3 regions of the Tessaracoccus sp. MC1756 genome follow, and region 1 is predicted to be linked to each of the others. Evidence: predicted binding sites of a transcription regulator. Region 1 holds the regulator's gene; each other region holds the start of a gene.
The links. Region 1 encodes HrcA, which represses chaperone genes, less so after heat shock. Its sites were predicted from a motif close to TTGGCACTCGNNNNNNNCGAGTGCCAA; they were not measured.
Positions count from the first base shown of each region.

Region 1 (9,569 bases):
GTGCTCGCGCGCGTCGCGCCAGAGCAGCTGCGCTGGTAGTTCACCCGCGCAGCGCGGCGGCCACGGTCGCCACGGTGTCGGACCACGTCTGGATTCCGGCGCGGCGGACCAGCGCCTCCGCACTCCAACGCCGGCGCAGGTCGGCGTTGGTGAGCCAGGAGCGCAGTTCAGCGGCCAGGCCGACGCTGTCGCCGGGGGAGAACTGCGCTCCGCTCGTCTGGGCCTCGACTGCTCCCGTGCCGCCGCTCACGACCGAGGGGATCCCGCGGGCGGCCGCCTCCGCGACGACCATGCCGTACATCTCGGCCCGTGAGGTGTGGATCAGCAGATCGGTGCCGGTCCACACGGCCTCGAGCGCAGGGCCGGTGCGTGCTCCGGTGACGGAGACGCGCCCAGCCAGGCCTAGTTCGGCGATCCGCGCGACGACCAACCGCGTGAAGGTGGGGTCCACATCGTCTGGACCCACAAGGCGCGCCGTCCATCCCAGGTCCGGCAGGTGGGCCAGCGACTCGATGAACGTCATCGGGTCCTTGCCCGGAGTGAGCCTCGACAGCCACAGCAACGACGGCGTTGCGGCCGACGACCCGGGCCACGGCCCCGTCACCACCCCGGGCCGCGCCACGACGGCGTCGTCGCGCCCATAGCGCGCCGCCACCTCGGCCGCGGCCCATGCGCTGGGGACCACCAACCGGCTGGCCGCCCGGACCGCCAGCGCCTCGGACGCGCCCAGGTTGGCGCGGTCCTCCTGCGACAGGGACGGGTCGTCGGCGGGGAAGTAATGCATCAGCAGCGTCACCCGACGGCCCTCCACGGCGTCGATGATCGCCTCGGGAGCCGCCGAACCGACGATGTTGTCGATCAACCACTCGTCGCCCGTGGCGAGCAACTGGGGGAGGGCCCGCCGCTCGCTGTCGGTGGGCAGTGGCCAGGCGCCCTTCACCGCTCTGACCCGGAGGTCGACCCCGGCGGCCGGGAGACCGGCGATGAGCTCGTCGTCGTAGCGGTTGCCGCCGCTGGGTTGGGGGCTGCGCCAGTGCGCGAAAGAGATTGTGGCCACGGTGCCTCCTCCTTGGGCGTCTTCTGCATCATAAGCAGCCACTCCGACACGGCGCCGCCGCTAGGCTCGGGCGATGAGCGTCCCCACCGCCGCACGGCTGGGCCGCTGGGTGACTGAGCTGAGGCTTACCCCGGCGGACCGGATCACGCTGGGCAGGGCGGTGCTCGGCGGCGTCTGCGCGGTGCTGGTGGTGCTCGGCTACCTCGGTCACCTGCCGGGGCGGAGCTGGGCGCTGTTCCTCGTGGCGCTCCCGACGGCGTTGCTGGATGCCGTGGACGGCGCCGTGGCGCGCCGCACCAACACTGTGACCGAGCGGGGCGCCCGCTGGGACGTCGCGGTCGATTCGGCGGTGCTCCTCATACTCAGCCTTGCGCTGGTGCCGCTGGCCCCCTGGATCCTGCTGATGGGCGCGGCGCGCTATCTGTTCCTGTTGGGCGGCAGGTTCCGGCCGCAATGGCTCCTCCCGTTGCCGTTCCGTCAGTCTCGTCGGCTCATCGGTGGCCTGCAGGCCCTCGTCACCGTCACGGCTCTCGCGCCGGTCGTTCCCATCACGGTGGTGCAGTGGAGCACCGGCCTGAGCGTCGCGCTCGTGGCCTACTCCTTCGCCCGGGACATCCGCCTCCAGGAACAGCGCCGCGCGTCCTGATCCATCGGCAGCCCCGCGGGCGACACCAATCGGAAAACTCCTTGCGCGGCCTCCTGTCTGTGCTACTGTATTAAGTACCTAATACAGTGAGACATCGGGAGGTGAGATGGAGTTCGACGCAAGCAGCCCTATCTGGCTTCAGTTGGTCGACGAGTTCATCCGTCGCATCGTCACCGGCCAGTGGGAAGCGGGGGCCAGGATCTCCGGGGTCCGCGACCTGGCTGGCGAGCTGAAGGTGAACCCCAACACCGTCCAACGCGCCCTCGCCGAACTCGAGCGGCAGGGCATGACCAGGTCCGAGAGGACCACCGGCCGTTTCGTCACCGACGATCCGGCCGTCATCGAGCAGGCCCGCCTCGGTCTCGCGGCGGGCGCGGCAGATGACTTCGCGCGGCGGGCCCAGGGGCTCGGCATGAGCCTCACCGCCGCCCGCGACCTACTGGGCCGACGCTGGTCGGCCCCCGCAGAAGGAGCCCAAGAATGACAGCACCGGCGATCCAGATCGCCCACGTGACCAAGAAGTACGGCGCGTTCCCTGCCCTCAACGACCTGAACCTCTCGCTCGAGGGCGGCCAGATCGTCGGGCTGCTCGGGGAGAACGGCTCTGGCAAGACCACCCTGTTGAAGGTGTTGGCCGGGGCACTGACGCAGTACGACGGCGAGGTCCGTGTGCACGGCACCCCCATCGGGCCGGACACCAAGGCGATGGTCAGCTTCCTGCCCGACGCGAGCTTCCTGGCAGACAACGACACCATCGACGGCTGCGTGGGCATGTTCAAGGACTTCTTCGCTGATTTCAGCGAGGCCAAGTGCCGCGACCTGCTCAAGTTCTTCCAGTTGGACACCCACCGCAAACTCAACACGCTCTCCAAGGGCATGCGGGAGAAGGTCCAGGTGGCCCTGGCCATGTCGCGCGACGCGAAGGTCTTCCTCCTGGACGAACCCATCTCCGGCGTCGACCCTGCGGCACGGGAAGTCCTGCTCTCCGCCATCGTCCGGGATCTCCCGGAGGATGCGCTGGTCCTCATCTCCACCCACCTCATCCACGATCTCGAGCCCGTCCTCGATTCCTTCGCGTTCATGCGTTACGGGCAGATCCTGCTCAGCGGTTCGGTCGACGACCTGCGGGCCGAGCGCAACATGTCCATTGACCAGCTATTCCGGGAGGTCTACCGATGGTCGGCAAACTGATCAAGCACGAGATCCGGCGTACCCTGCGCTGGTACCTCATCATCGTCGGGGGAGCGGTGCTCGTCGTCGGTCTGGCGACGCTGGCCGCCGTCTTCCTCCCGGCCCCGGTCAACACCCTGTTCGCCGTCCTCACCGTCATCGGCGCGTTCGCCGTGCCCACAGCGGTGCCCGTGTGGCTCGGGTTCGACTTCTACCGCTCGTCCTATTCGAAGACGGGGTACCTCACGCGGGCCATCCCGGTGAAGGGTTCGACGATCTTCTGGGTGAAGCTGCTCTACGCCTACGCGCTGAGCGTATTCGCCCTGGTGGTCGCCGCCGGACTCGGTTACCTGGCCGCAGTGTCCTTCGCTGTGGTGGGCGGCGGATCGGTGGGGGACGTCAACGACGCCATCGCCGGCGCCCTCGACTCGATGGGGCGGATGCTCCCGGGCTGGGTGATCGCACTGCTGATCGTCTTCATCCTCGTCTGGCCCTTCGTCTGGCTCGCGTCGTACTACTTCGCGGCGGCCGTCGGCAGCGAAGCCTGGAGCAGCAAGATGGGGATCGGCGGCCCCATCCTGGTGTGGTTCCTCTTCTACATCGCAGGCCAGGTCACCGCCGTCCTCGGGGCCTTCCTCCCGTTGCAGTTGGTGTTCGACGAAGCGGGGACGGTGGGCTTCCAGGCCCGCCTTGTCAACATCTTCACGATCGAGGAGCAGAGCGTTGTGCCCGTGGGCATGTTCCTGACGATGCTGGTGCTCTCGGCAGTGGCGATTGTCTGGGCGTCGGTGTCGTTCGACAAGAAGGTGGAGTTGCGCTGATAGCGTCGTCCACCGTGGACAGATACGCGCGAGACGTCTTGGCCCCGGGCTGGCAGACGGCCCATCTGACCCACACACGAGCCGGGGCCGACTAACTCGACCTGGTGGTCGTGTTCGACGACTTCTGCGGCGCCGTGGTCGGCTGGGAGAACGGCCTCGTGGTGCTGGAGGACCGGCACGGCAAGCGGCGCTCCGCCCCGTTCGGGCCCGGCTTCTTGCTGGAGGGCGAGCCCGTCGCGCTCCGGGCTCCGCTGCGGGGCGGGCCGGTCAAGCCGAAGTACACGGCCTCCGGTTCCCGCACGAGCCAGGAGCCCGTCAAGGCCAAGGTCGCCCTGCCAAGCCGCATCTACGTCGAGGGACGCCACGACGCGGAACTCATCGAGAAGGTGTGGGGCGAGGACCTCCGGCACGTGGGCGTCGTCGTCGAATACCTCGGCGGTATCGACGACCTGCCCCGCATCGTGCAGGACTTCGGGCCCGAACCGGGTCGTCGGCTGGGCGTGCTGGTCGACCACCTGGTGCCCGGGTCGAAGGAGTCGCGGATCGCGGCCGAGGTCTACCGCGCCGGCCACCGCGACGTCGTGCTCATCGAGGGGCACGAGTTCATCGACATCTGGCAGGCGGTCCGCCCGGCCCGCATCGGCCGCAAAGCCTGGCCGGTGGTGCCCCGCGACGTCGACTTCAAACTCGGCACCCTCAAGGCGCTCAACCTGCCGCACGCCGATCAGGCCGACATCGCGCGCGGTTGGCAGGCCATCCTGGCCCGGGTCAGCAGCTGGCGCGACCTCGAGTCGCAGCTGAACACCAAGGTGGAGACCCTCATCGATTTCGTCACGCAGGACCACCTCGACGCCTGACCCCCGGCAGACCACTAAGGTAAGCGGCATGGACACCGAAGGCATTCTGGGCCTGCTCAAGGAGACCGCTGCGGAGATCATCACCCCGCGGTTCAGGCTGTTGGCCGACACCGACGTCAACGAGAAGAAGCCCGGAGACCTGGTCACCGTCGCGGACCACGAATCCGAGGTGTACCTCACCCGGCGGCTGAAAGAGGCCTTCCCGAATGCCGTCGTCGTGGGGGAGGAGGCCGTCTTCGCGGACCCGTCGCTCCTCAAGGGGCTGGGTAACGCGGACCACGCCTTCATCATCGACCCCATCGACGGCACCCGGAACTTCGTGCACGGCCGCGCCGAACACGGCGTCATCCTCGCCGAGGTCCGCGGCGGCGTCACCACCCGTGGCTGGATCTGGCAGCCCCAGACCGGCCGCGCCTATGTCGCCGAGCGTGGGGCCGGGGTACGGCTCAACGGCGACGCAATCGAACGCCGGCGTCATGACCGCCCGCCACTGGGCGCCTCGTCCAAGCGCAAGCTCCGCGGCTTCGACGCCGACGGCAGGCTGAGCCCCGTGGTGCGCAGCCACTTCGCGTGCTGCTTCGACTACCCGGCCGTGCTCGACGGCACGTTCGACTTCATGTTCTACTCGAGCCTCCACCCGTGGGACCACCTCGCGGGGTCGTTGATGGTGGTGGAGAACGGCGGCATCAGCCGCACGATCGACGGCATGGATTACAGCCTCACTTCACGCTCGCGCGGCGGCCTGCTGGTCGCCGGCGACACGCTCAGCTGGATGGTGGCCCAGCAGAACTGGCCCATTATCTGAGGCTCGCTCAGATCAGGGGCAGGTGTCGCTTCGGCACGACGCCCTTGGCCCTCAGCTCGGCATAGGCCTTCGGCAGGGCCACGGCGAGCGTTTCGGCGGTGAAGGGCCACTCCGTGGCCGCCGCAGCGTCCTCCAACTTCGTGCCCTGGTGGATCAGCATCTCGGTCTGGCCGTAGAGCATGCCGATCTCGGCGCGCTGGATGAACGCGTAGTCGCGGTCGACAACAGCGCCATGGCCGGGCACGAACCGCGTCGTGGCGTTGGCGGCGCCCAGGACACCGTCGAGCACGGTGGGCCAGTTGCTCAGCGAACCGCGGTCGTCGATCTGAGGGTCCGAGCCCTCCTCCAGGAGGTCGCCCGCGAAGACGACGTTCTCGCCGGGCAGGAAGACCAGCACGTCGTTGTCGGTGTGGCCCTCCCCGAAGTGCAGCGCCTCCACCCGCAGGTTGCCGAGATCCACCGCCAGCGCCATCGAGAACGTGCGGGAGACCGGGACCGCCGTGAGTTTCTCGTGCGCGATCGAGGTGACCTCGTTCCCCATGCCAGCCAGGCCGTTGACATGGTCGTGGTGATCGTGGGTCAGCAGGACGTGCGTCACGGGAACGCCGGCCAGCGCGGTGGCCGAGGCCAGGATCTCCGCACCCTGCTCGGGCGAGTTGCCGGTGTCGATCAGCATCGCCCCGGTCTCGCCGACGATCAGCCCGACGTTGACCCGGTGGGGTTCCACGGTGGTCATGAAGACGCGGTCGGTCACGGGGGTCCAGTCGAGTGTCATGATGCCCATCGTAGGGGCGGTACACTGGCACTCGGTAAACGAGAGTGCCAATGAGTAGGCTGCACCAAGTGTGGAGGTGACGTGATAGACGACCGCAAGTTCGACGACCGCAAGCTCGAAGTCCTGAAGGCCATCGTGACCGACTACGTGGCCAGTCGTGAGCCGGTCGGCTCGAAGGCCCTCGTGGAGCGGCACAAGCTCGACGTCTCGGCAGCCACCGTCCGCAACGACATGGCGGCGTTGGAGGAGGAGGGCTACATCACACAGCCCCACACCAGCGCCGGCCGGATCCCCACAGACAAGGGTTACCGGCTCTTCGTCGACAAACTCGCGCGCATCAAGCCGTTGTCGGGGGCGGAACGCACCGCCATCACCACGTTCATGAACGGCACCGTCGACGTCGACGACCTCGTGATGCGCACCGTCCGCCTCCTGGCCCAACTCACCCGGCAGGTCGCCATCGTGCAGTACCCCGTGGCGCAGCACGACGTCATCCGGCACATCGAACTGGTCTCTCTGACCGCCGAACGTCTGATGGTGATCGTCGTGCAGTCCTCGGGGCGTGTCGACCAGAGCGTCATCGATGCTCCGGCGCTGGATGAGGCGCGTCTGCACGGGCTGCGGCAGAAGTTGGCCTCCGCGACGGTGGGCCGGGCCGCTGCGGATGCCGCCGACGCCCTGGTGCGGGTGCTCGACACCATCGCACCGGAGGACCGGGCGTTCTCTGCCCCGGTCGTCGCGACGGTGCTGGAAACCATCGCTGCCGAACCCGCTTCGCAGGTGGTGGTGGCCGGCGTCCCGAACCTGGCCGGCGCCGCCTTCGAGACCAACATGCGCCCCCTGTTGGAGGCCCTCGAGGAGCAGGTCGTCCTCATGCGTCTCCTCGGTGAGGCGGGCGGCGATGACGTCACCGTTCGCATCGGCCAGGAGAACACCGCCCAGGGGTTCCAGTCGACATCACTGGTGGCCTCCGGATACGGTGCCGATTTCCGGGCGAGCCTCGGCGTCGTCGGACCCACCCGGATGGACTACCCGTCCACCATCGCCGCGGTGCGCGCCGTGGCTCGTTACGTGAGCAGATTCCTCAACGAAGGCTGAACGCAAGAAATATGAGCAAGGATTACTACGCCATCCTCGGTGTCGAACGCGACGCAACCCCTGAAGGCATCAAGAAGGCCTACCGCCGTCGTGCCATGAAGGTCCACCCCGACGTCGCCCACGAGGACGCCGAGGCCGCTGAGAAGTTCAAGGAACTCAGCGAGGCCTACGAGGTGCTGAGCGACCCGAACAAGCGGGCGGTCTTCGACCGAGGCGGTGACCCCATGGCGGGTGCGGCCGGGGCGGGCTTCTCGGGGTTCGGCGGCGGGTTCGCCGGGGGCTTCGACTTCACCAACCTCGTCGACGCCATGTTCGGCCAGGCCGGCAGCCGCGGGCCGCGTTCCCGCGTGCGGCAGGGTCAGGACGCGCTGGTGCGCGTCTCCCTGGAGCTGCACGAGGCAGTGTTCGGAGTGACCAAGCCGGTGAAGGTCGCCACCGCCGTCGTCTGCCCGAAGTGCACCGGCTCCGGCGGCGAGCCCGGCTCTGAGCCGGTGACCTGCTCCACCTGCAACGGCAACGGCGACATCACCCAGATCCAGCGCAGCTTCCTCGGGGATATCCGCACCTCGCAGGCGTGCCCGACGTGCCGTGGCTACGGCACGATCATCCCGCGCCCCTGCGGTGAGTGCTCCGGTGAGGGCCGCGTGCGTACCACCCGCACCCTCCAGGTGAAGATCCCCGCCGGTGTCTCCACGGGCATCCGCATCCACCTCGAGGGCCAGGGCGAGGTCGGCCCGGGCGGTGGCCCCGCCGGCGATCTCTACGTCGAGCTGGCCGTCAACAGCCACGAGAGCTTCCGCCGCGACGGCGACAACCTCGAGATGGTCGTCAAGCTCCCCATGACCGCCGCTGCACTGGGCACCACCGTCGCCGTCACCACGCTCGAGGCGGAGTGGGACAAGTCCGACGTCGAGGATCGCACGGTCTCGCTCGAGGTGCCGTCCGGCACGCAGTCCGGCACCAGGATCGCGCTGAAGGGCCGAGGCGTGCCGCGACTGCGGGGCGGTGGCCGGGGAGACCTGGGCGTGACCCTGCTGGTGCAGACCCCCACCAAGCTCGATGACCACCAGCGCGAACTGATGCGCCAGCTCGCCGAAGCCCGCGACGAGCTCCGTGCGGAGGCGGTCACCGCCAAGCCCGGCAAAGCGGGTGTCTTCGGCAAGCTGAGCGAGTGGTTCTCGTGACAGATCCCCTCTTCCTCGCCGCCTTCGACGACACCGTCCGGCCCGGTCAGCGCGTCGTCGTCACCGGCGATGAGGCCCACCACGCCGTCAGCGTGAAGCGGATCCTGACAGGGGAGAGCGTGATCCTCGCCAACGGCGAAGGACTCGGATTGCGGGGCACGGTCATCGACGCCGCGAAGCGTGAGCTCACGGTCGAGGTGACCGAAGTCTTCGACGACGAGCCTCCCGCCCTGCGGTGGGGCGTCGTCCAGGCGCTGGCCAAGGGGGACCGCAGCGACCTCGCGGTCCAGATGGCCACCGAGCTGGGCACCCGGCGCATCCTGGCGTGGCAGGCGTCGCGGTCCATCGTGCGGTGGCAGGGCGACCGGGGAACCAAGGCGCTCGAGCGGTGTCGGGCGACGGCGCGCGAGGCAGCCAAGCAGTCGCGCCGCTTCGCCGTGCCGGTGGTCGAGGCGGCCTCCACCGCACAGGTCGTCGAGGCGATCCGCCAGGCGGACCTGGCCCTCGTGTTGCACGAGGACGCCGAGTTGCACATCGCCCAGGTCGAACTTCCTGACGATGGCATCTGCCTCGTCATCGTCGGTCCGGAGGGCGGCATCTCACCAGAGGAGCTGGACGCCTTCGTCGGCGCCGGTGCGCAGGCGGTGCTGATCAGCGACGGGGTGCTGCGCACCTCGACCGCCGCTGCGGTCGCGCTGGGCCAGCTCGACGTGCTGGCGCGCCGATGAGTTGCTTCTCGTTCGACGTCACCCACCGCCTGGAGGGTGCCCCGGGGAGGGCGGGCGTCATTCACACTCCGCACGGCCCCATCGAGACCCCGGCCTTCATCGCCGTCGGTACCAAGGCCACGGTGAAGGCGGTCCTCCCAGAGTCCGTCGCCGCCACCGGTGCGCAGGCCGTGCTGGCCAACGCCTACCACCTGTACCTCCAGCCGGGCTCCGACATCGTCGACGAGGCCGGTGGCCTCGGCAGGTTCATGAACTGGCCGGGGCCGATCTTCACGGATTCCGGCGGGTTCCAGGTGATGAGCCTGGGCGCCGGCTTCAAGAAGGTGCTGGCCATGGACACCAAGGGAATGGTCGACGACGACGTCATCGCCGAGGGCAAGGAGCGCCGCGCCCACGTCGACGACGACGGCGTGACGTTCAAGTCGCAC
Region 1 is NZ_JACJFZ010000003.1:120,284-129,852, reverse strand. It holds gene H5393_RS09740 (ABC transporter permease subunit) at 1-39, shown strand, start outside; gene H5393_RS09735 (glycosyltransferase family 4 protein) at 41-1,057, opposite strand; gene H5393_RS09730 (CDP-alcohol phosphatidyltransferase family protein) at 1,131-1,703, shown strand; gene H5393_RS09725 (GntR family transcriptional regulator) at 1,810-2,187, shown strand; gene H5393_RS09720 (ABC transporter ATP-binding protein) at 2,184-2,894, shown strand; gene H5393_RS09715 (hypothetical protein) at 2,879-3,694, shown strand; partial or broken gene H5393_RS09710 (DUF3097 family protein) at 3,694-4,551, shown strand; gene H5393_RS09705 (inositol monophosphatase) at 4,580-5,356, shown strand; gene H5393_RS09700 (MBL fold metallo-hydrolase) at 5,364-6,131, opposite strand; gene hrcA (heat-inducible transcriptional repressor HrcA) at 6,216-7,229, shown strand; gene dnaJ (molecular chaperone DnaJ) at 7,241-8,413, shown strand; gene H5393_RS09685 (16S rRNA (uracil(1498)-N(3))-methyltransferase) at 8,410-9,141, shown strand; gene tgt (tRNA guanosine(34) transglycosylase Tgt) at 9,138-9,569, shown strand, end outside.

Region 2 (9,569 bases), on a different contig from region 1:
TCGCTGAACACGTGGAGCTGGTCAGCCGGTGCGGTGAGGCGCACGGTCTGGCCCTTCTCCGGGGCGGTGCGGGCACCGACGCGGGCGACGAACTGCTGGGCGTTGACGATCTCGTCGTCGGAGAGCCCGGCCAGGGTGCCGTACAGGTAGGAATCGGCGCCGAGCTCCTCGACCACCGCGACGTCGAGACCGATGCCCTCCTGAGCGACGCTGAAGGCCTCCGGGCGGATGCCGACCGTGAGGGTTTCTTCGCCCTCAGCGCGGGCCAGGACCTCACGCGGGATGCGCACGATGTAGTCGCCGACCTGGACGCCGTCTTCGACGCGCCTGCCGGAGATCAGGTTCATGGCGGGGGAGCCGATGAAGCCTGCCACGAAGAGGTTCTTCGGGTTGTCGTACAGCGCCAGCGGGGAATCGACCTGCTGCAGGATGCCGTCCTTCATGACCGCAACGCGGTCACCCATCGTCATGGCCTCGATCTGGTCGTGGGTGACGTAGACGGTGGTGACGCCCAGGCGCTGCTGGAGAGCGGCGATCTGGGTGCGGGTCTGCACGCGGAGCTTGGCGTCGAGGTTCGACAGCGGCTCGTCCATGAGGAAGACCTGCGGGTTACGCACGATGGCGCGGCCCATGGCGACGCGCTGACGCTGGCCACCCGAGAGGGCCTTCGGCTTGCGGGAGAGGAAGTCTTCGAGGCCCAGCAGGTGAGCGGCTTCCTGGACGCGCTTCTGGCGCTCTTCCTTGGGGACGTTCTGCATCTTCAGAGCGAAGCCCATGTTGTCCGCCACAGTCATGTGGGGGTACAGGGCGTAGTTCTGGAAGACCATCGCGATGTCGCGATCCTTCGGCGGGAGATCCGTGACGTCACGGTCGCCGATGAAGATGGAGCCCGAGTTGACCTCTTCGAGGCCGGCGAGCATACGCAGTGAGGTCGACTTGCCACAGCCCGAGGGGCCGACGAGGACCATGAATTCGCCGTCCTCGATCTCGAGGTTCAGCTTGTTGACCGCTGCGCGGTCCGATCCGGGGTAAACACGGGAGGCATCCCGGTAACTAACGGTGGCCATGCCACTTGTCCTTTCCACGGGCAGGTACGTGCCCGACGATCCGTTGTGGATTGGAACCCTAAGTATTTAGGTTTTCCTGAGCCGGACTTTACACCTTCCGGACTGATCGCCAACAGCGGGGTTCGCTTGTTGGTCGTAACAAACTGGTCACGATCAGCGGCTGGATCGATCAAACACAGCGGCGTCCACGGCGGGGCACGGTGGGGGCGTTTCACGTAGGCTTCACCCCGTGATCGACGAGCCGAAGTCCTCGGAAGAGCCCCGAACCGAGCAGTGGTGGCAGGACCAGGGCATGCCTTGGCGCAAGGAGCCGGGGCGTGCCGACTACTGGTGCCTGGGCTGGTTCGGCTTCATCGGCCTGTTCTCGCTCGTCCTGCTGCCCACCCGCGCGTGGCTGATCACCGCCGCCCCGGACTGGCTGGCCATGCTGACCGGCGGTCGGACCGCCGTCGCAGTCAGCGGTGCCTTGGGCTCGCAGGGCGACATGCCACACTGGCCCGTCGTGCTCCTGGTCGCCTCGATCTTCAGCCTCAAATTCGACTGGGTCTACTGGTGGGCGGGCAAGCTCTGGGGCCGGGGCATCATCGAGGTGTGGGCCGGTCAGTCCAAGCGCGCCCAGAGGAACTACGCGCGGGCTGAGCGGTGGGCGGAGAAGCTGGGGCCCCTCGGTTTCCTGGTGGCCTATTTCCCGATCCCCCTGCCACTGATGCAGGTGGTGTTCGTCCTGTCCGGCGCCACCAACATGAGCCTGCGGCGGTTCCTCGTCTACGACTACATCGCCTCCACCCTGTGGTTGGTCCTCTACTTCTGGCTCGGTTGGCGCTTCGGCGCTCCCATCGTCGACGTCCTGGAGCTCTACGCCCGGATAGCGATGTGGGTGGCGCTCGGGCTCATCGTCTTTGTGATTTTCACGAGTGTGCTCGCCCAGCGGCGTCGTGCCAAGCCCAATTCGGGTGAAGGCGCTTGAGAACCGGCTAAGGAGTGGAACCCGGGCACTGTGATGCCCCGCTCGGCTGATTGAGATCCCTGGAAGGGGCCGACCCCACGGTCGGCCCCTTTCTCACGCCTTGCCGCAGATGGCGACGATGAACGTGGAGTCCTCCGTGAAGGGGCGGAGGTCCCACGTCGAGAGCGGGATCTGGAGTTCGAGCCCGGCCTGCGCGCAGTCGGCGAGGAAGTCGCGGAAGTCGTAGCCGCGGCCGGCGCCGAAGCCGATGACGGCGCGTCCATCTTCTGCCAGGTGGGTCGCGAAGCGGTGCAGCACGTCAACCCGGGTGGAGGGGGCCAGGAAGCCCATCACGTTGCCGGCCGAGACGATCACGTCGAAGTTGGCTTCGATGCCCTGCGCCGGGAGGTCCATCTCCGCCAGGTCCCCGACGACCCACGTCGGGCCGGGGTGGTCCTGCCCGGCGGCCTCGATCAGTGCCGGGTCGACGTCGATCCCTACGACGGTGTGGTCGAGCTCGTGAAGCCTGCCGCCCACCCGGCCGGGGCCGCAGCCCGCGTCGAGGATGCGGGAGCCTCGCTGCGCCATGGCGTCGACGGTGCGGGCCTCGCCGTCGAGGTCGTTGCCCTGCGCCGCCATGGTCCGGAAGCGCTGGATGTAACGGCGGGAGTGATCGGGATCCGCTTGGATCATGCGGGTCCACTTGCTGGGCTCAGGGGTCATGCGCGCAATTGAATCAGAGCCTCCTGAGGGAGTCGAACCCTCGACCACTCGCTTACAAGGCGAGCGCTCTGGCCGCTGAGCTAAGGAGGCGTGGGCCCTATTGTGCCAAGCCGGGGCGCGGAATTCCGAATCAGGCGCCCGATGCGGCCACGAACATCTGGCCCTCACCGTGCACCGTGACGTCCTCGTCTGCGGCGAGGAAGGCGCTGTCGCCCGATTCCAGGTGCATGTCGCCATCGTCGCCCTGGAGCACGAACCGGCCCGCCGTGACCAGCGCGATGCGACCGCAGTCTGAGCGCGGTACCGGGAGGTGGGAACCGTCGACGGGGGACACCAGCCACAGCTCGAACTCCGGGAACGACGTGGGGTAGACGTAGACGCCGTCCGCGCCCTCGGCGACGAGGACGGTGGGCTGCAGGGGCTCGAAGCGGACCACCTGCAGCAGGCCGTCCACGTCGATGTGCTTCTGGGTGAGGCCGCCGCGCATCACGTTGTCCGAACTGGCCATGATCTCCACGCCCACGCCGCGGAGGTAGGCGTGCATGATGCCGGGCTCCAGCGCCACGGCCTCGCCGGGTTGCAGTGTGAAGCGGTTCATCAGGAGCGCGGCGAGGATGCCGGGGTCACCGGGGAAGTGCTCGTCGAGTTCGACGGCGGTGCGGGCGAACTCGCCCAGCGCGCCCGGGGCCTCGAGGAGGTTCACGGCTGCCGCGAGCACCACATCGACCAGGTGCCGCCGCTCGTCGAGCGAGAGGACGTCCAGGAAGACCTCCTGCAGGGCAGGGGCGGCGGCGCGGTCGCGCAGCGGGCCGATGACGGAGGCCAGTTCGTCGGCGACACCGAGGGCCTCGAACAGGCCGGCCGTCTCCAGCGGGTCGCGGAAGCCGAGGAGGCCCTCGAACGGGGTGAGTGCGACGATCGCCTCGGGCTTGGGCCAGTCGTCCTTGAAGGACCGGGTGGGCTCCGACGGGTGGAGCCCCAACAGCGATTCGCGGGCGTAGCCGACTTCGGCCTGCTGCCGCGAGGGATGCGCCTGCAGGCTCAGCGGGGTGGAGGCGGCAAGGATCTTCATGAGATAGGGGAGCCTGTCGCCGAACTCGGCGCGGGCGGCGGCGCCCACCACCTCCGGGTTCTCCTGGACGTGGGTGGCCAACGCCATCCCGTCGTCGAGGAAGGCGTGGCCCCCCGGATGCGTGCCCAGCCAGTACTCGGCCCATGGCCGGTCGTCGGGCTCGCGGCGGAGGATCCCCGGGATGGCCGTGTGGCTGCCCCAGGCGAAGTGCTGGACATGGCCGGTGAGTCGGCGCATCGGGGATCGGCTCCTAGGGACGTGGTGTGCGGGCAGAGGCGACTCTACCTTCGGACTGGGACCAGTGTTGCCGCAGTTGAATGACACAGGTGTCGTTTGCAGCTAAACTGACCGTCATGTCCGAGGCCCTCATGCACACGCCGGTCGACCTGACCGAACGCGAAGCCGCCATCCTCGACTTCGAGGACAGCTGGTTCACGTCCGCGGTGCCGAAGGAACAGGCGATCATGGAGAGCTTCTCCCTGTCGTCGGCCCGCTACTACCAGCAACTCAACGCCCTGATCGACACCCCGCGCGCGCTGGCCTACCGGCCGCTGCTCGTGAAGCGTCTGCGCCGCATGCGGAGCCAGCGTCAGGCTGCGCGCTCGGCGCGCCGCCTCCACGCCTGATCCGTCACCTACGGAACCTCAGCGCCGCCAGGCCCTCACGCAGCGGGCGTTTTGTGCCCACGCGGTAGCCGCCCTTGAGCAGGTCCGCCTGTACCTCGAAGTGATTGGCCGTGGCCCTGTCCCCGGAGCGGAGCATGGACCAGGCCACCGCAATCACGTAGAGCGGGATGAACGGCAACCCCAGGCAGTAGGCGTACTGCCACGCATGCGCCTCCTCATGGGCGAGCAGGTCAGGGATTCGCCCCTCGACCTCGCCCACCGTCTTGCCGGGAACCAGCACGACGTCGCCCACCGTCATCGCGCTGGCGTTGACCAGCGGCAGCTTCACCTGCTCGAACACGATCAGGTGGCCCTGACGGCGGGGCCGGCCACGGCCGGCAAGGCCCAGGACCAGCCCCAGTGGGGTGGACAGATTGAGCGCGTTGGCGACGTTCCTGAGGGTCCGCGGCGTGTCCATGGGCTCACTCTAGTGAACCGATGCCCCAGAAGCTTTGCACTCCCTTGGGGAGAGTGCTAATAATGGGGTTAGCACTCTCACGTTTGAGTGCTACCGAATTGCGGTGAGGCCCGGAAGGGCCGTCCGTCGCGGGCACCAGCAGTTCAACCTGACATCTGAAGACACCCGGGGCTAGCCGCCCCATCGACGGGAGGACTCCCGAACACCATGGCAAAGCTGATTGAATTCAATGAGGCCGCACGACGCGACCTTGAGCGCGGCATGAACACCCTTGCGGACGCCGTCAAGGTCACCCTCGGCCCCAAGGGCCGCAACGTCGTCCTGGAGAAGAAGTGGGGCGCCCCCACGATCACCAACGATGGTGTGTCCATCGCCAAGGAGATCGAGCTCGAGGATCCCTTCGAGCGGATCGGCGCCGAACTCGTCAAGGAGGTCGCCAAGAAGACCGACGACGTCGCCGGCGACGGCACCACCACCGCCACCGTGCTGGCACAGGCGATGGTCCGTGAGGGCCTGCGCAACGTGTCGGCCGGCGCGAACCCCGTTGGCCTGAAGAAGGGCATCGAGACCGCCGTCGCGGCGATCGTAGAGAAGCTCGGCGAACTCGCCATCGACGTTGAGACCAAGGAGCAGATCGCCGCCACCGCGTCGATCTCCGCTGCTGACCCCACCGTCGGCGAGATCATCGCCGAGGCGATGGACAAGGTCGGCAAGGAAGGCGTCATCACCGTCGAGGAGTCGAACACGTTCGGCCTCGACCTCGAGATGACCGAGGGCATGCGCTTCGACAAGGGCTACATCTCGCCCTACTTCGTCACGGACGCCGAGCGCATGGAAGCCACGCTGGATGACCCGTACATCCTGCTGGCCAACTCCAAGATCTCGTCGCTGAAGGACCTCCTGCCCGTGCTGGAGAAGGTCATGCAGTCCGGCAAGCCGCTGCTCGTCATCGCCGAGGACGTCGAGGGTGAGGCCCTGGCCGGCCTCATCGTCAACAAGATCCGCGGCACGTTCAAGTCGATCGCCGTCAAGGCGCCCGGCTTCGGCGACCGCCGCAAGGCCATGCTGACCGACATCGCCATCCTGACCGGTGCCCAGGTCGTCTCCGAGGAGGTCGGCCTGTCGCTCGACACCGTCTCCCTGGACCTCCTCGGCCAGGCGCGCTCCGTGCTCGTCACCAAGGACGAGTGCACCATCATCGAAGGCGCCGGCGACTCCGAGCAGATCGAAGGCCGGGTGGCCCAGATCCGTCGCGAGATCGAGAACTCGGATTCCGAGTACGACCGTGAGAAGCTCCAGGAGCGTCTGGCCAAGCTGGCCGGCGGCGTCGCCGTCATCAAGGTCGGCGCGGCCACCGAGGTCGAGTTGAAGGAGCGCAAGCACCGCATTGAGGACGCTGTCCGCAACGCGAAGGCTGCGGTCGAAGAGGGCATCGTCCCCGGCGGTGGCGTCGCGCTGCTGCAGGCCTCGAAGCTCGCTTCGGTCGAGGGCCTGACGGGCGACGAGGCCATCGGCGCCCAGATCGTGTTCGCCGCTGCTTCGGCTCCGCTGAAGCAGATCGCCTTCAACGCCGGCCTCGAGGGCGGCGTCGTGGCGGAGAAGGTCGGCTCGCTCCCCGCGGGCGAGGGCCTCAACGCCGCCACCGGCGAGTACCAGAACATGGTCGAGGCCGGCATCATCGACCCGGCCAAGGTCACCCGCTCGGCGCTGCAGAACGCCGCGTCGATCGCCGCGCTGTTCCTCACCACCGAGGCAGTCATCGCGGACAAGCCGGAGAAGGCCCCCGCGGGCGCTCCCGGCATGGACGAGATGGGCGGCATGGGCGGCTTCTGATCGCCTGAGACCCAGAGGGCGGCCCCACTTCGGTGGGGCCGCCCTTCTGCGTTCCCGGGGACTGGTCAGGGGCTGTGGGGGAGGGATTTCCCAACCCTAGGGGTATTGATCTGCCTCGAGACTAATGCCATGATGGGCGGACTTGAACGATCAAACGTGCAATGACGAAGGAGTCACGATGTCGCGTTCAGCGTCTTCCCGATTGCTCTCGGGTTTCGCTCTCACAGCCCTGGTCTGCACATCAGGCGTTGTCACAGCAATTTCGCCGCCCGCCCCTGCGGCCGCCGCCACGACAGCCGTGACACTGGTGGGCGATCTCCAGTCAGAACTCGGGTGCGCGGGCGACTGGGACCCAGGTTGTGCCGTCACCGGCCTCACCGATGCCGACGGCGACGGCCTCTGGACGGGCGATTTCACTGTCCCCGCAGGCAACTACGAATTCAAGATCGCGATCAACAACGCGTGGGATGAGGCCTACGGCCTCGACGGGGGCAACTACCCCCTGCGCCTCGCTGCGGACACGGCGGTCACGGTGAGCTTCGAGGACGGCTCCAACAAGGTCTCCCTCGGCATCGCCGACCTGCCGGACGGCTACCAGGAGTCCGACGCGGCGCTCGTCGCTGCGCCTTTCCGTGACCCGGGCGCCGGCAACAACTTCTACTTCGTCATGACGGACCGTTTCGAGAACGGCGACACCGGCAACGACGCCTGCATCGCCACCGGGCCCGCCGCCGACGGCGTGCTCCCCGTCGACTGCAGCGGCACCGACCGCCTGGTGACCGGCTTCGACCCCACCGACAAGGCGTTCTTCAACGGCGGCGACATCCAGGGCCTCCGCGACAGGCTGGATTACATCGACGGCCTCGGGATGAGCGCCATCTGGCTCACGCCGTCGTTCGTGAACCGTCCGGTGCAGGGCGTCGGCGCTGACGCGTCGGCCGGCTACCACGGGTACTGGATCACCGACTTCACGCAGATCGACCCGCACTTCGGCACCAACGCCGAACTGGACGCCTTCATCGACGAAGCGCACGCCCGGGGCATCAAGGTGTACTTCGACATCATCGCCAACCACACCGCCGACGTGATCCACTACGCCGGCCACGAGGGCACCAACCCGCCCTACGTCACCAAGGCGGCCAGCCCGTACAAGGACATCAACGGGGCGGAGTTCGACCCCGCCGCCTACGCACCGGGCACCGCGGCCATGCCGCTGATGCACCCCGACGAGCGCTCGTTCCCCTACGACCCGGAGATCCCGGCGGGCATGGAGGACGCGAAGTTCCCGGCGTGGCTCAATGACCCGACGCTTTACCACAACCGCGGTTTCGACCCCGCCTGGCCGGCCGGTGAACCTGCCCGCTACATGGACTTCGGCGACCTCGACGACCTCATGACCGAGAACCAGATCGTCGTCGACGGCATGACCGCCATCTACCAGGCCTGGACCGACCTCGGCATCGACGGCTTCCGCATCGACACCGCCAAGCACGTCGACTTCGTCTTCTGGCAGGAGTTCACCAAGTCCATCCAGGACCATGCCAAGGACGACTTCTTCATGTTCGGCGAGGTCTACGACGCCGACGCGCGCCTGCTGTCGCCGTACGTCCGCAACTCCGACATGAACTCCGTGCTGGACTTCGCCTACCAGTCCAGCGCCCTGGGCTACGCCAAGGGATTCACGGCGCAGGGCCTGTCCGGCCTCTTCTCGGCCGACGACTACTACACGACCGCGACCTCGTCGTCGTCCAGCCTCCCCACCTTCCTCGGCAACCACGACATGGGCCGCGTCGGCTTCCTCCTGGGTGACTCCGCGGACCGGCAGCAGAGATCCGAACTGGCGCACGAACTGATGTTCCTGACGCGCGGCCAGCCGGTGGTCTACTACGGCGACGAGCAGGGCTTCGTGGGCGACGGCGGAGACAAGGACGCCCGCGAGTCGATGTTCGCCTCGCAGGTGCCCAGCTACCTCGACAACTCCCTGATCGACGGTTCGTCCGCCGGCAGTGGGGCCCATTTCGGTACCGACGGAGTGCTCTACGACGACATCGCGGGTTTGGCCGCACTGCGCCTCGCGCACCCGGCGCTCTCCACCGGTGCGCAGACGGAGCTCTACGCCGAATCCGGCGCCGGCGTCTACGCCGCCGCCCGCGTCGACCGCACCGAGAAGGTCGAGTACCTTGTGGCCGTCAACAACGCCACGACGCCCCAGACCGTCGACTTCGCCACCCTGACGCCCGGCGCCACCTACGCGCCGCTCTACGGCGCCACCACGGGCGTGACCAACGTCGACGGCTCGGTCACCCTGACCGTTCCAGCGCTGAGCGCCGTCGTCTACAAGGCCGGTGCCCCGGTCGCGCCCGCTGGCGACGCCCAGCGGATCGCCGTCACCTCCGGCGCTCCCACCGACGGCCTGGTGCCGCTCATGGCGGACATCGCCGACGACCGCTGGGCGGAGACCTCCTTCGCCTACCGCGTGGCCGGCTCCAGCAGCTACACCCCGCTCGGCACCGCTGAGACCGACCAGCCGCGCGTCTTCGGCGACTTCGGTGCGCATCTTCCCGGCACCGTCCTCGAGGTGCGGGCGGTGAGCACCGACGCCAGCGGCGCGCGGGTCGCCGCCTCGACCACAGTCGTCGTCGGCACCGACCTGGGCGAGGCCGCCCCCGACGCCGGTGAGATCGACTGGTCCACCGCCGTCACCGTCCCCGGCAACCACAACGCTGCGATGGGCTGCTCCGGAGATTGGAAGCCCGACTGCGCAGAGGCGCTGCTCACGCTGGATCCGGTGAGCGGGCTCTACACGGGCACGTTCTCGCTGCCGGCCGGCAGCTACGAGTACAAG
Region 2 is NZ_JACJFZ010000002.1:530,461-540,029, reverse strand. It holds gene H5393_RS07910 (ABC transporter ATP-binding protein) at 1-1,067, opposite strand, end outside; gene H5393_RS07905 (DedA family protein) at 1,297-2,034, shown strand; gene H5393_RS07900 (trans-aconitate 2-methyltransferase) at 2,128-2,736, opposite strand; tRNA gene H5393_RS07895 (tRNA-Thr) at 2,754-2,826, opposite strand; gene manA (mannose-6-phosphate isomerase, class I) at 2,867-4,045, opposite strand; gene H5393_RS07885 (DUF3263 domain-containing protein) at 4,162-4,434, shown strand; gene H5393_RS07880 (hypothetical protein) at 4,439-4,891, opposite strand; gene groL (chaperonin GroEL) at 5,099-6,724, shown strand; gene pulA (pullulanase-type alpha-1,6-glucosidase) at 7,023-9,569, shown strand, end outside.
Region 2: groL (chaperonin GroEL) is a predicted target of HrcA. The motif match lies at 4,925-4,951, and genes of this name have one in related genera.

Region 3 (9,569 bases), on a different contig from region 1:
TGGCCGCCGGCGTCACGGAGGTCTGGGACCTGGGCTGCGGCATCGGTGCGGACGCGATGGCGTTCGCGGCCGCAGGCCTGCGCGTCGTCGCCGTGGAGTTGGACCGCGAGACCGCGGCCGTGGCCCGGCACAACCTCGATCTGGTGGGCGGCGGCGAGGTCACCGTCGCTGCCGCTGAGGACGTCGACGTGCCTGCGGAGGCCGCAGTGTTCCTCGACCCGGCCCGGCGAACCGCGCGGGGCCGAACCTGGAATGTCGCCGATTTCGCGCCGTCGTGGGAGTTCGTGCTCGCGCACCTGGCGGGGGAGCGGTTCGCCTGCGTGAAGCTCGGCCCGGGAGTGCCCAAGGAACTGATCCCGGGCGACGTCCAGGCGTGCTTCGTGAGCCACCACGGGGACGTCGTGGAGGCCTCGCTGTGGAGCGGACTGCCCGAGGGGCCGCAGGCGGTGGTGTTGGCGTCGGCGCAGGACGAACTGGGCCCGGCCGGGCGCCGTCCGCTGGACGTGCGGCCCGTGGGCCGCTACCTGATCGAGCCCGACGGCGCGGTGATCCGGGCGGGCCTGCTGGATGCGATCGAGCCGGAGCGCGACCTGTGGCTGCTCGATGCGCACATCGCCTACCTGTCGTCCGATGAGCCCGTCTCCTCGCCGTTCGCCACGGATTTCGAGGTGCTAGAGGACCTGCCCTATGACCTCAAGGGTTTGCGCGCATGGGTGCGCGACAACTCCGTCGGGACCCTGGAGATCAAGAAGCGCGGGCTGGAGATCGATCCGGCCGCACTCCGCCGGCAGTTGAAGCCCAAGGGGCCCAACGCCGCGACGATCGTGTTGGCCCGCACCGTGCGGGGTACGCGGGCCCTCATCTGCCGCCGCGCCCTTGGTACCGTCAAGCCATGCCCTTCGCGCCCGAACTGACCACCCTCGGCTACATCACGTCGCCAGACCGCACGCGGGTGCTGCTCTGCCACCGGGTGGCCCGCTCGCACGACGAGCAACTGGGCAAGTACAACGGCCTGGGTGGCAAGGTGGAGCGCGGCGAGGACGTCGCAGAGGCGATGCGCCGCGAGTTGCGGGAAGAGGCCAACATCGAGGTCACGGAGATGGAACTGCGCGGCACGGTGGCGTGGCCGGGCTTCAACGGCCGCGACGTGTTCGGCTTCGTCTTCCTCATCACCGGTTTCACCGGAAGCATCCCGGACAGCAACGTCGAGGGAGACCTGGGCTGGCACGACGTGGCCACCATGATGGAGCTGCCCATGTGGGACGGTGACCGCCATTTCCTCCCGCTCGTCTTCGACGACGGGCCCCAGTTCCACGGCGTCATCCCCTACGACGGTGGGCACAGCGTCGGCTGGAAGGTGTCGCGCGTCGCCCGATGAGCGCCTAAGCTCACCGCCATGGGCAAACTCGGCGACCAGCAGGTGACGGACGACGATGTCCGCGAGGCCAACCGCGCGAACTGGGACGAGCGGGCCACGCTCCACGAGGCCGGCTCCTACGAGGTGTCTCGCTACGCCGAAGACCCCGAACAGATCTCCAGCGTGGTGACCGACGACCGCGCACCCCTGGCGCGGGCCCTCGGCCGTGACCCGCTGGCCGCCAGGCCGCTCGAGGGCCTCGACCTGCTGCACCTCCAGTGCCACATCGGCACGGACACCCTGTCACTGGCTCGGCTGGGCGCTCGCGTCACGGGCGCGGACTTCTCACCGGCCAGCCTCGAGGCGGCACGTCGGCTCTTCGCCGCCTCCGGCGCTCCGGGCACCTTCATCGAGACCGACGTGCAGCACGCCGGCGACAACGTGCCGGGCAGCTTCGACGTCATCTACACCTCCATCGGCACCGTGACGTGGTTCCGCGACCTCGACGCCTGGGCGGCCGGCATAGCCAAGCTCCTGCGGCCCGGCGGCACGTTCTACATCCGCGACGGGCACCCCGTCATGTTCTCCCTGGACGACGAACGCACCGACGGCGAACTCGTCGTCCGGTACCGCGGCATGGCCGACGGCACCTCCGAGGTGTGGGACGACGAGGACACCTATGGCAGCGACGACAAGCTCACCAACGTGCGCACCTATGACTGGCCGCATTCCCTCTCGGAGATCGTCAGCGCCCTCATCGGGGCCGGGCTGACCATCACGGGGATGGACGAGGGACGGACCCTCCCGTGGGACGCCTTGCCGCAGATGACGCTGACCGCGGACGGTGGCTCGTACGAGCTGCCCGAACACCAGCGGTTCCTGGTGCCGTTGACGTACACCATCACGGCGCGCAGGTAGCCCGGGGGTCAGGGCGCGAGCTTGCGCCCCTGCAGCACCGCTGACAGGAACACCACGAAGATGCCTGCCACCGGGACGATCAGGAGGCCCATCCGCAGTGAGACGTTGTCCGCCACCGCGCCCACGATGGGCGGCGACACCAGGAAGCCCACGCGAAGCAGCCACGAGACGATCGTGAGCCCCGTGCCGGCCCGCAGTCCCGGCAGATTGTCTCCGGCGTGCATGGCGGCGGGCACGAAGGTGGCGCAGCCGAAGCCGGCCGCGGCGAAGCCCAGCACCGTGCCGGGCACGCTCGGCCAGGCGAGGGCGAGGCCCATGCCCACGGCGATCAGCACGCCGCCGAAGCGGGCGACGGCGCGCTCACCCCAGTGGTCGACCATGCGATCGCCCAGGATCCGGCCCACGAACTGGGCGCCCACCAGCGACACGAAACCGAAGGCGGCGAGAGCGGCCGGGGCGCCCAGCGTCTGGAGGTACAGGGTGGCCCACGAGTTGCCGAGGTCTTCGACGACGCTGCCGGAGATCGAGATCAGCGACAGAGCGGCCAGCAGCGCGATGATGCGGGGGCTGATGCCGCGTCGGACCTTGTCGGCGACCTCATGGGGGTTGGCGACGGCGCGCTCGTCGCCGTCGTGACCGGGCAGAGCGTTGCGCTGCGCCACGACAGCGACGACGGTGAAGAGCACCGCTGAGATGCTCAGGTGCACCCCGAGCGGGAGCTGCAGCGCGATCGCGGCTGCGGCCATCAGCCCGCCCGCCACGGCACCCATGGACCAGAAGGCGTGGAACGAGTTGATGATCGACGAGCCGTAGCGCCGCTGCACGCGCAGCCCGTGCGCGTTCTGGGCCACGTCGATGATGGCGTCAGCTGCGCCGACGGCGAACAGCGCCCCGGCGAACAGCGCCAGCGACGGCGACACCCCGGCGGCCAGCACGAAGAGGCTCGCGAGCATGGTGCCGTAGGTCGCCACGCGGGCGGAGGTGAACCGTCGGATGAACCAGGCAGCCGTCAGGCCGGCCACGATGGCTCCCACCGGCATGGCGGCCACCGCGAAGCCGTAGACAGTGTTGCCCAGGCCCAGCGCCGCCTTGATCTCGGGGTAGCGGGGCAGCACGTTGGCCACGATCGCGCCGTTGGTGAAGAACATGGCGTTGACCGCGAAGCGTGCTTTGCGGTCCACCAAGGGGATCGTCCGGACGGTTGTCATGCGCCCGATGGTAGCGAGCACTCGGGGTGCGCGGTTGCTCAGGCGTCCGTCCCGACGGCGGCCAGCTGCTACGCCTGACCGTCCTTGAGGATGCCCAGGTAGGCGCACACCTCGAAGCCTGTCGTGAGCAATTGGATAGGGTCACGGTCTGTTTGATGCCTTCTGTCGGCGTGTCGCGTCTGTGACCCCATCCAATTGCTCACGCACTGGGACGGCGACCACCTACCCGAGACTGAGAAGTGCGCGCCGCTCCGCGAGGATCTGGGGCAGCAGCGTGCCCACCCGGCCGATCGTCTTGTCGGTGAAGTGCACAGGCAGCCACCCGATGCTCGCCAGGTCGGCGTCCCGGTCCCGGTCCCCATGGAAGGACTCCGCGCTCGAGTGGTAGGCAAATCCGTCGAACTCGACGGCGACCTTCTCTCTTCGGAAGGCTGCGTCGAGGTAGTACGTGACCCCCTGGATGCTTATGCGGTAGTTGGCGACCCAGCCGGTGATGTCGTGTCCACGCAGGATCCCGTGTCCTTCCTTCTCGAGGAAGGACCAGGGTTGCTGCTCGCAGGCTTTGAGGATGTCGCGGCGGCGCTTGTTGCCGCGCCTCTTGGGTGTCAGTCGGAGTGCCCGCTGAAGTGTTCCGATGGTCACCTTCTTCCGACGCAGCGCCTCGTAGACGACAGCGTCGTCGAGGTCCGGGATGAGATCCAACACGGTCAGTTCTGGCACGGTGATGGCGGCTCCAGCCAGGCGCGTGGTGAGTTGCACGGGGATCACCCGTTGTTCCACGGCCATCCCGTACCCGGGTGAGATCGGTCGCGGGCATGCCAACTCCCACGTCTCCGGAAGTGCCAGGTCCTCCCACCAGGTCAGTGCTGCAGCCGCGTGCCTCGTGACTACAAGGTCCGTGCCGTAGGCGCCGACCGCCCTGAGCCTGCCTTCCGGCGACGACGCCACGTGGGGTAGGGCGTACACCCCTGGCAAGACCCGCTCGAGTCGCTGCCGGAAGGCATGGGCGTTCAGGGAGCGCGCTCGCTCAGGCGCGAGTCGGGCGCTCATCACGCCGTCGGGGAGGAACTCTGTCAGACCGCTCATGACTCGATGCTCACCGCCGCGAGGGGCTAACGGAAGGGCGATTCTGCAGCTTGTGGATAACTCCGTGAGCAATTGGATAGGGTCGCGGGCCGTTTGGTGCCTTCTGTCGGCGTGTCGCCGCCATGACCCCATCCAATTGCTCACGGCGGGACCCAAGCTCAGGCAGAGTCCGCGCCGGGGTTCCGCGAGGGGGTGTGCCGGGCACATCGGTCTTGGCACTCGGCTTGATTGAGTGCTAAAGCCGCGATAGTTTGGGGACTGGCACTCGACACCCTCGGGTGCTAACTGCCTAGGCGGCACCGCGACGACGCCCGGGTCCAACAGAAGAAGACATCTCAGCCGGTTTCGGCCGGAAGACACAAAGGAAGGTGTTTGACGTGGCAACCACGATCAAGCCTCTCGAGGACCGCATTCTGATCCAGCCCCTCGAGGCCACCCAGCAGACCCAGTCGGGCCTCTTCATCCCCGACACCGCCAAGGAAAAGCCCCAGGAGGGCAAGGTCATCGCCACCGGCCCCGGCCGCATCGATGACAAGGGCAACCGCATCCCCCTCGATGTCGCTGAGGGCGACGTCGTCATCTTCTCGAAGTACGGCGGCACCGAGGTCAAGTACGACGGCAACGAATACCTCCTGCTCAACGCGCGGGACATCCTCGCCGTCGTCTCCAAGTAAGGGCTGATTTCACCCATGGCAAAGATTCTCGCTTTCAACGAGGAAGCCCGCCGCGCTCTCGAGCGCGGTGTTGACGCACTCGCCAACACCGTCAAGGTGACGCTCGGCCCCAAGGGCCGCTACGTCGTCCTCGACCAGAAGTGGGGCGCCCCGACCATCACCAACGACGGCGTCACCGTCGCCAAGGAGGTCGAGCTCGACGATCCTTACGAGGATCTCGGCGCCCAGCTGGCCAAGGAGGTCGCCACCAAGACCAACGACGTCGCAGGTGACGGCACCACCACCGCCACCGTGCTCGCCCAGGCCATGGTCCACGCCGGCCTGCGCGCCGTGACCGCCGGCATCAACCCGGTCGGCCTCAAGCGCGGCATCGACAAGGCCGTTGAGGCCGTCGTCGAGCGCCTGCGTGAGAACGCCCGCGTGGTCGACACCACCGCCGACATGGCGTCGGTCGCCACTATCTCCTCGCGTGACGAGCAGATCGGCGAGCTCATCGCCGAGGCGTTCGACAAGGTCGGCAAGGACGGCGTCATCACCGTCGACGAGTCGCAGACCTTCGGCACCGAGCTCGAGTTCACCGAGGGCATGCAGTTCGACAAGGGCTACCTGTCGCCGTACATGGTCACCGACACGGACCGCATGGAAGCCGTGCTGGATGATCCGTACATCCTGATCAACAGCGGCAAGATCTCGTCGATGAACGAGCTGCTCCCGCTGCTGGAGAAGGTCATCGCCGCCAAGGGCACGCTCTTCATCGTGGCTGAGGACGTCGACGGCGAAGCGCTCTCGACCCTCGTGGTCAACAAGATCCGCGGCACCTTCACCTCCGTGGCCGTCAAGGCCCCGGCCTTCGGTGACCGCCGCAAGGCCATGCTCGAAGACATCGCCATCCTCACGGGTGGTCAGGTCGTCGCGCCCGAGGTCGGCCTCAAGCTCGACCAGGTTGGCCTCGAGGTGCTCGGCCGCGCCCGCCGCGTCGTCGTCACCAAGGACGCCACCACCATCGTCGATGGCGCTGGCGAGTCCTCCGAGGTCGACGGGCGCGTGGCCCAGCTGCGCGCCGAGATCGAGCGCACGGATTCCGACTGGGACCGCGAGAAGCTGCAGGAGCGGGTCGCCAAGCTCGCCGGTGGCGTGTGCGTGATCCAGGTCGGCGCCGCCACCGAGGTGGAGCTCAAGGAGAAGAAGCACCGCATTGAGGACGCCGTCTCGGCTACCCGTGCGGCCATCGAGGAGGGCATCGTCGCCGGTGGCGGCTCCGCCCTCATCCATGCCGGCGCGGTGCTCGCTGACGGCCTCGGCCTCGAAGGCGATGAGCTCGCCGGCGTGAACGTCGTGGCCAAGTCGCTCGCCGAGCCGCTGCGCTGGATCGCGGAGAACGGTGGCGAAGCCGGCTACGTCATCACCTCCAAGGTTGCCGAGATGGAGGTCGGTCACGGCTACAACGCCAAGATCGGCGAGTACCAGGATCTCGTTGCCAACGGCGTGATCGACCCGGTCAAGGTCACGCGCTCCGCGCTGGCCAACGCCGCGTCCATCGCGTCGCTGCTGCTCACCACGGAAACCCTCGTCGTCGACAAGCGCGAAGACGAAGACGCCTGATCTGACACCAGTCGCTGCAAGGCCCTGTCCGGTTCGCCCGGGCGGGGCCTTCTGCGTTCCCCGGGCGTCGAGCTGGCCAGCTGCCGGCGCCGGCGCTAGCCTGGTCCCCGACCTGGGAGGGCGGCGAAGTGGGCAAGCGGATCACTGTGGTTGGCGCGGTTTCGGTGCGGGACGGACGCATTCTGGCGGCCCGCCGGAGCGACTCCATGTCACTGCCCGGGCTCTGGGAGTTCCCCGGTGGGAAGATCGAGCCCGGCGAGACGCCGCAGGAGACGCTGCGCCGCGAGATCGACGAGGAGCTGGGCTGCACCGTCGAGGTGGGCGACTTCCTCACCCGCACCGAATACCACTACACGTTCGGGCTCGTGGACCTGAGCACCTACTGGTGCCGGATCGTCGACGGTGAACCTGCGCCGACTGAGCACTCCGAGCTGCGCTGGGTGGAGGCCCATGAGCTGACGGAGCTGGAGTGGGCACCGGCTGACGTCCCGGCCGTCGAACTGATCTTCGCGGCCCGCGGGCAATGGAGCTGACAGCGGGCTTTGGCCGCGACCTGACGTTCGGTTTCGTCGACCGCACGCAGACCTCACCCCGCCTCCACCAGCCCCGGCTGATCGTGAACGAAGGCCGAGACACCATGCTGCGGACGATCCGCCACGAGCTGCGCCGCGCCGAGAGCTTCGTGTTCTCCGTCGCTTTCGTCACGCCGGGCGCGATCGCCGCGCTGAGACAGGCGCTGCTCGACTTCCCGGGCGCGGGCACCATCGTCACCTCGACGTACCTGGGCTTCAACTCGCCGGCCGCCTTCGACGAACTGCTCAACCTGCCGCGCATCGAAGTGTTGCTGCTGGACGGCGCCTCGGAGGGATTCCACGCGAAGGGCTATGTGTTCCGTCAGGAGCACAGCTCGACGGCCATCGTGGGCAGCTCGAACCTCACCGAGTCAGCCCTGCTGCGCAACCACGAGTGGAACCTGCGCTTCTCAGCGTTGGCGGACGGTGACATCGTGCACCAGCTCGAAGCCGCCGTCGACAGGCAGCGTGCCCGGGCGGTGCCCCTCACCCGCGCCTGGGTGGAGGCCTACCGCAAGTCCTGGCGACCGCCGGCCGCTCACAGCGCCCCGCACCAGAGCCCGGAGGCGGGGGCCGGCGCGGCCGGCATGGTCGTCGCCAACTCCATGCAGGTGGAGGCGTTGGCCGAGATCGACCTGGTGCGGGCCCGGGGGGAGAAGCGCGGCCTCGTCGTGTCCGCCACCGGCACCGGCAAGACCATCCTCGCGGCCCTCGACGTGCGAACGGCTCAACCGCAACGCATGCTGTTCGTGGTGCACCGGGAACAGATCCTGGACAAGGCCATCGCTGAGTTCCGTCGGGTCCTCGGAGCCACCGCCAGCGACATCGGCAAGTTGGCGGCTGGCCGGCGCGAGGTGGATCGCCGCTACGTGTTCGCCACCGTCCAGTCGCTGTCCAACGCCCTGGGCGACATCGCCCCGGACGCGTTCGACTACGTCCTCATCGACGAGGTGCACCGGGCCGGCGCCCACAGTTACCGCCGCATCATCGAGCATCTCAGCCCGGCGTTCCTCCTTGGCATGACGGCCACCCCGGAGCGCACCGACGGTTTCAACATCTTCGAGCTGTTCCACTACAACGTGGCTTACGAGATCCGGCTGCAGAAGGCGCTGGAGGCCGACATGCTGGCCCCCTTCCACTACTACGGGGTCACCGACTACGTCACCGGTGACGGTGAGGTCATCGACGACACGACGAGCCTCGCCCGCCTCGTCGACCGCGAACGCGTCGACCACGTGCTCGCCGCGGTGGAGCGCTACGGGCAGGCGGGGATCCTGGTACGCGGCCTCATCTTCTGCTCCCGCAACGAGGAGGCCAGACAGCTGTCCCAGGTCCTCAACGGGCGCACCCTGCGAGGCCACAGACTGCGCACGATGTCCCTGTCCGGCACGGATTCGGTCCGGGCCCGAGAGGACGCGGTCGCACGGTTGGAACGGGGCGAGCTCGACTACCTCCTCACCGTCGACATCTTCAACGAGGGCATCGACATCCCTGCCATCAATCAGGTGGTGATGCTGCGCCAGACCCAGTCGGCCATCGTGTTCACCCAGCAACTGGGCCGTGGCCTGCGCAAGGCCGCCGGCAAGGACTACCTCGTCGTCATCGATTTCATCGGCAACTACGCCAACAACTACCTGGTACCGGTGGCGTTGTTCGGCGACTCCAGCCTGTCGAAGGATTCGGTGCGGCAGAATCTCATCGAGGCCGAGGAGGCCGGCTCGATCGCCGGGCTGTCCAGCGTCAACTTCGACGCCATCGCCCGCGACCATGTCTTCAAGGCCATCGCCCAGGTCAAGCTTGATTCGATGGTGGCGCTGAAGAAGGCCTACACAGAGATGCGCAACAGGGTCGGGGGAGAGCCGAAGCTCCTGGACTTCGCGCGGTTCGACACTGCGGATCCGGTGGTGCTGGGCACAAAGGAGAAGAACTACTGGCGGCTGTCGGCCAAGTTCGCCAACGTGCAGGGCCCCACGCCCCGCCAGACAAGACTGCTCAATCTGCTCACGGTCGAGCTGCTCAATGGGAAGCGGCCGCACGAACTTGTGGTGCTCCGGGCGCTGCTGGAGGAGGGCCGGCTCACCGGGGCCGACATCGTCGAGCGCTTGCGCGCACGAGACTGCACCAGCACGCCCGAGGTGGTGCGCAGCGCTGT
Region 3 is NZ_JACJFZ010000002.1:260,619-270,187, reverse strand. It holds gene H5393_RS06590 (class I SAM-dependent methyltransferase) at 1-914, shown strand, start outside; gene H5393_RS06585 (8-oxo-dGTP diphosphatase) at 893-1,378, shown strand; gene H5393_RS06580 (bifunctional 2-polyprenyl-6-hydroxyphenol methylase/3-demethylubiquinol 3-O-methyltransferase UbiG) at 1,397-2,275, shown strand; gene H5393_RS06575 (MFS transporter) at 2,284-3,483, opposite strand; gene H5393_RS06570 (hypothetical protein) at 3,706-4,569, opposite strand; gene groES (co-chaperone GroES) at 4,947-5,243, shown strand; gene groL (chaperonin GroEL) at 5,259-6,845, shown strand; gene H5393_RS06555 ((deoxy)nucleoside triphosphate pyrophosphohydrolase) at 6,974-7,378, shown strand; gene H5393_RS06550 (DUF3427 domain-containing protein) at 7,369-9,569, shown strand, end outside.
Region 3: groES (co-chaperone GroES) is a predicted target of HrcA. The motif match lies at 4,782-4,808, and genes of this name have one in related genera.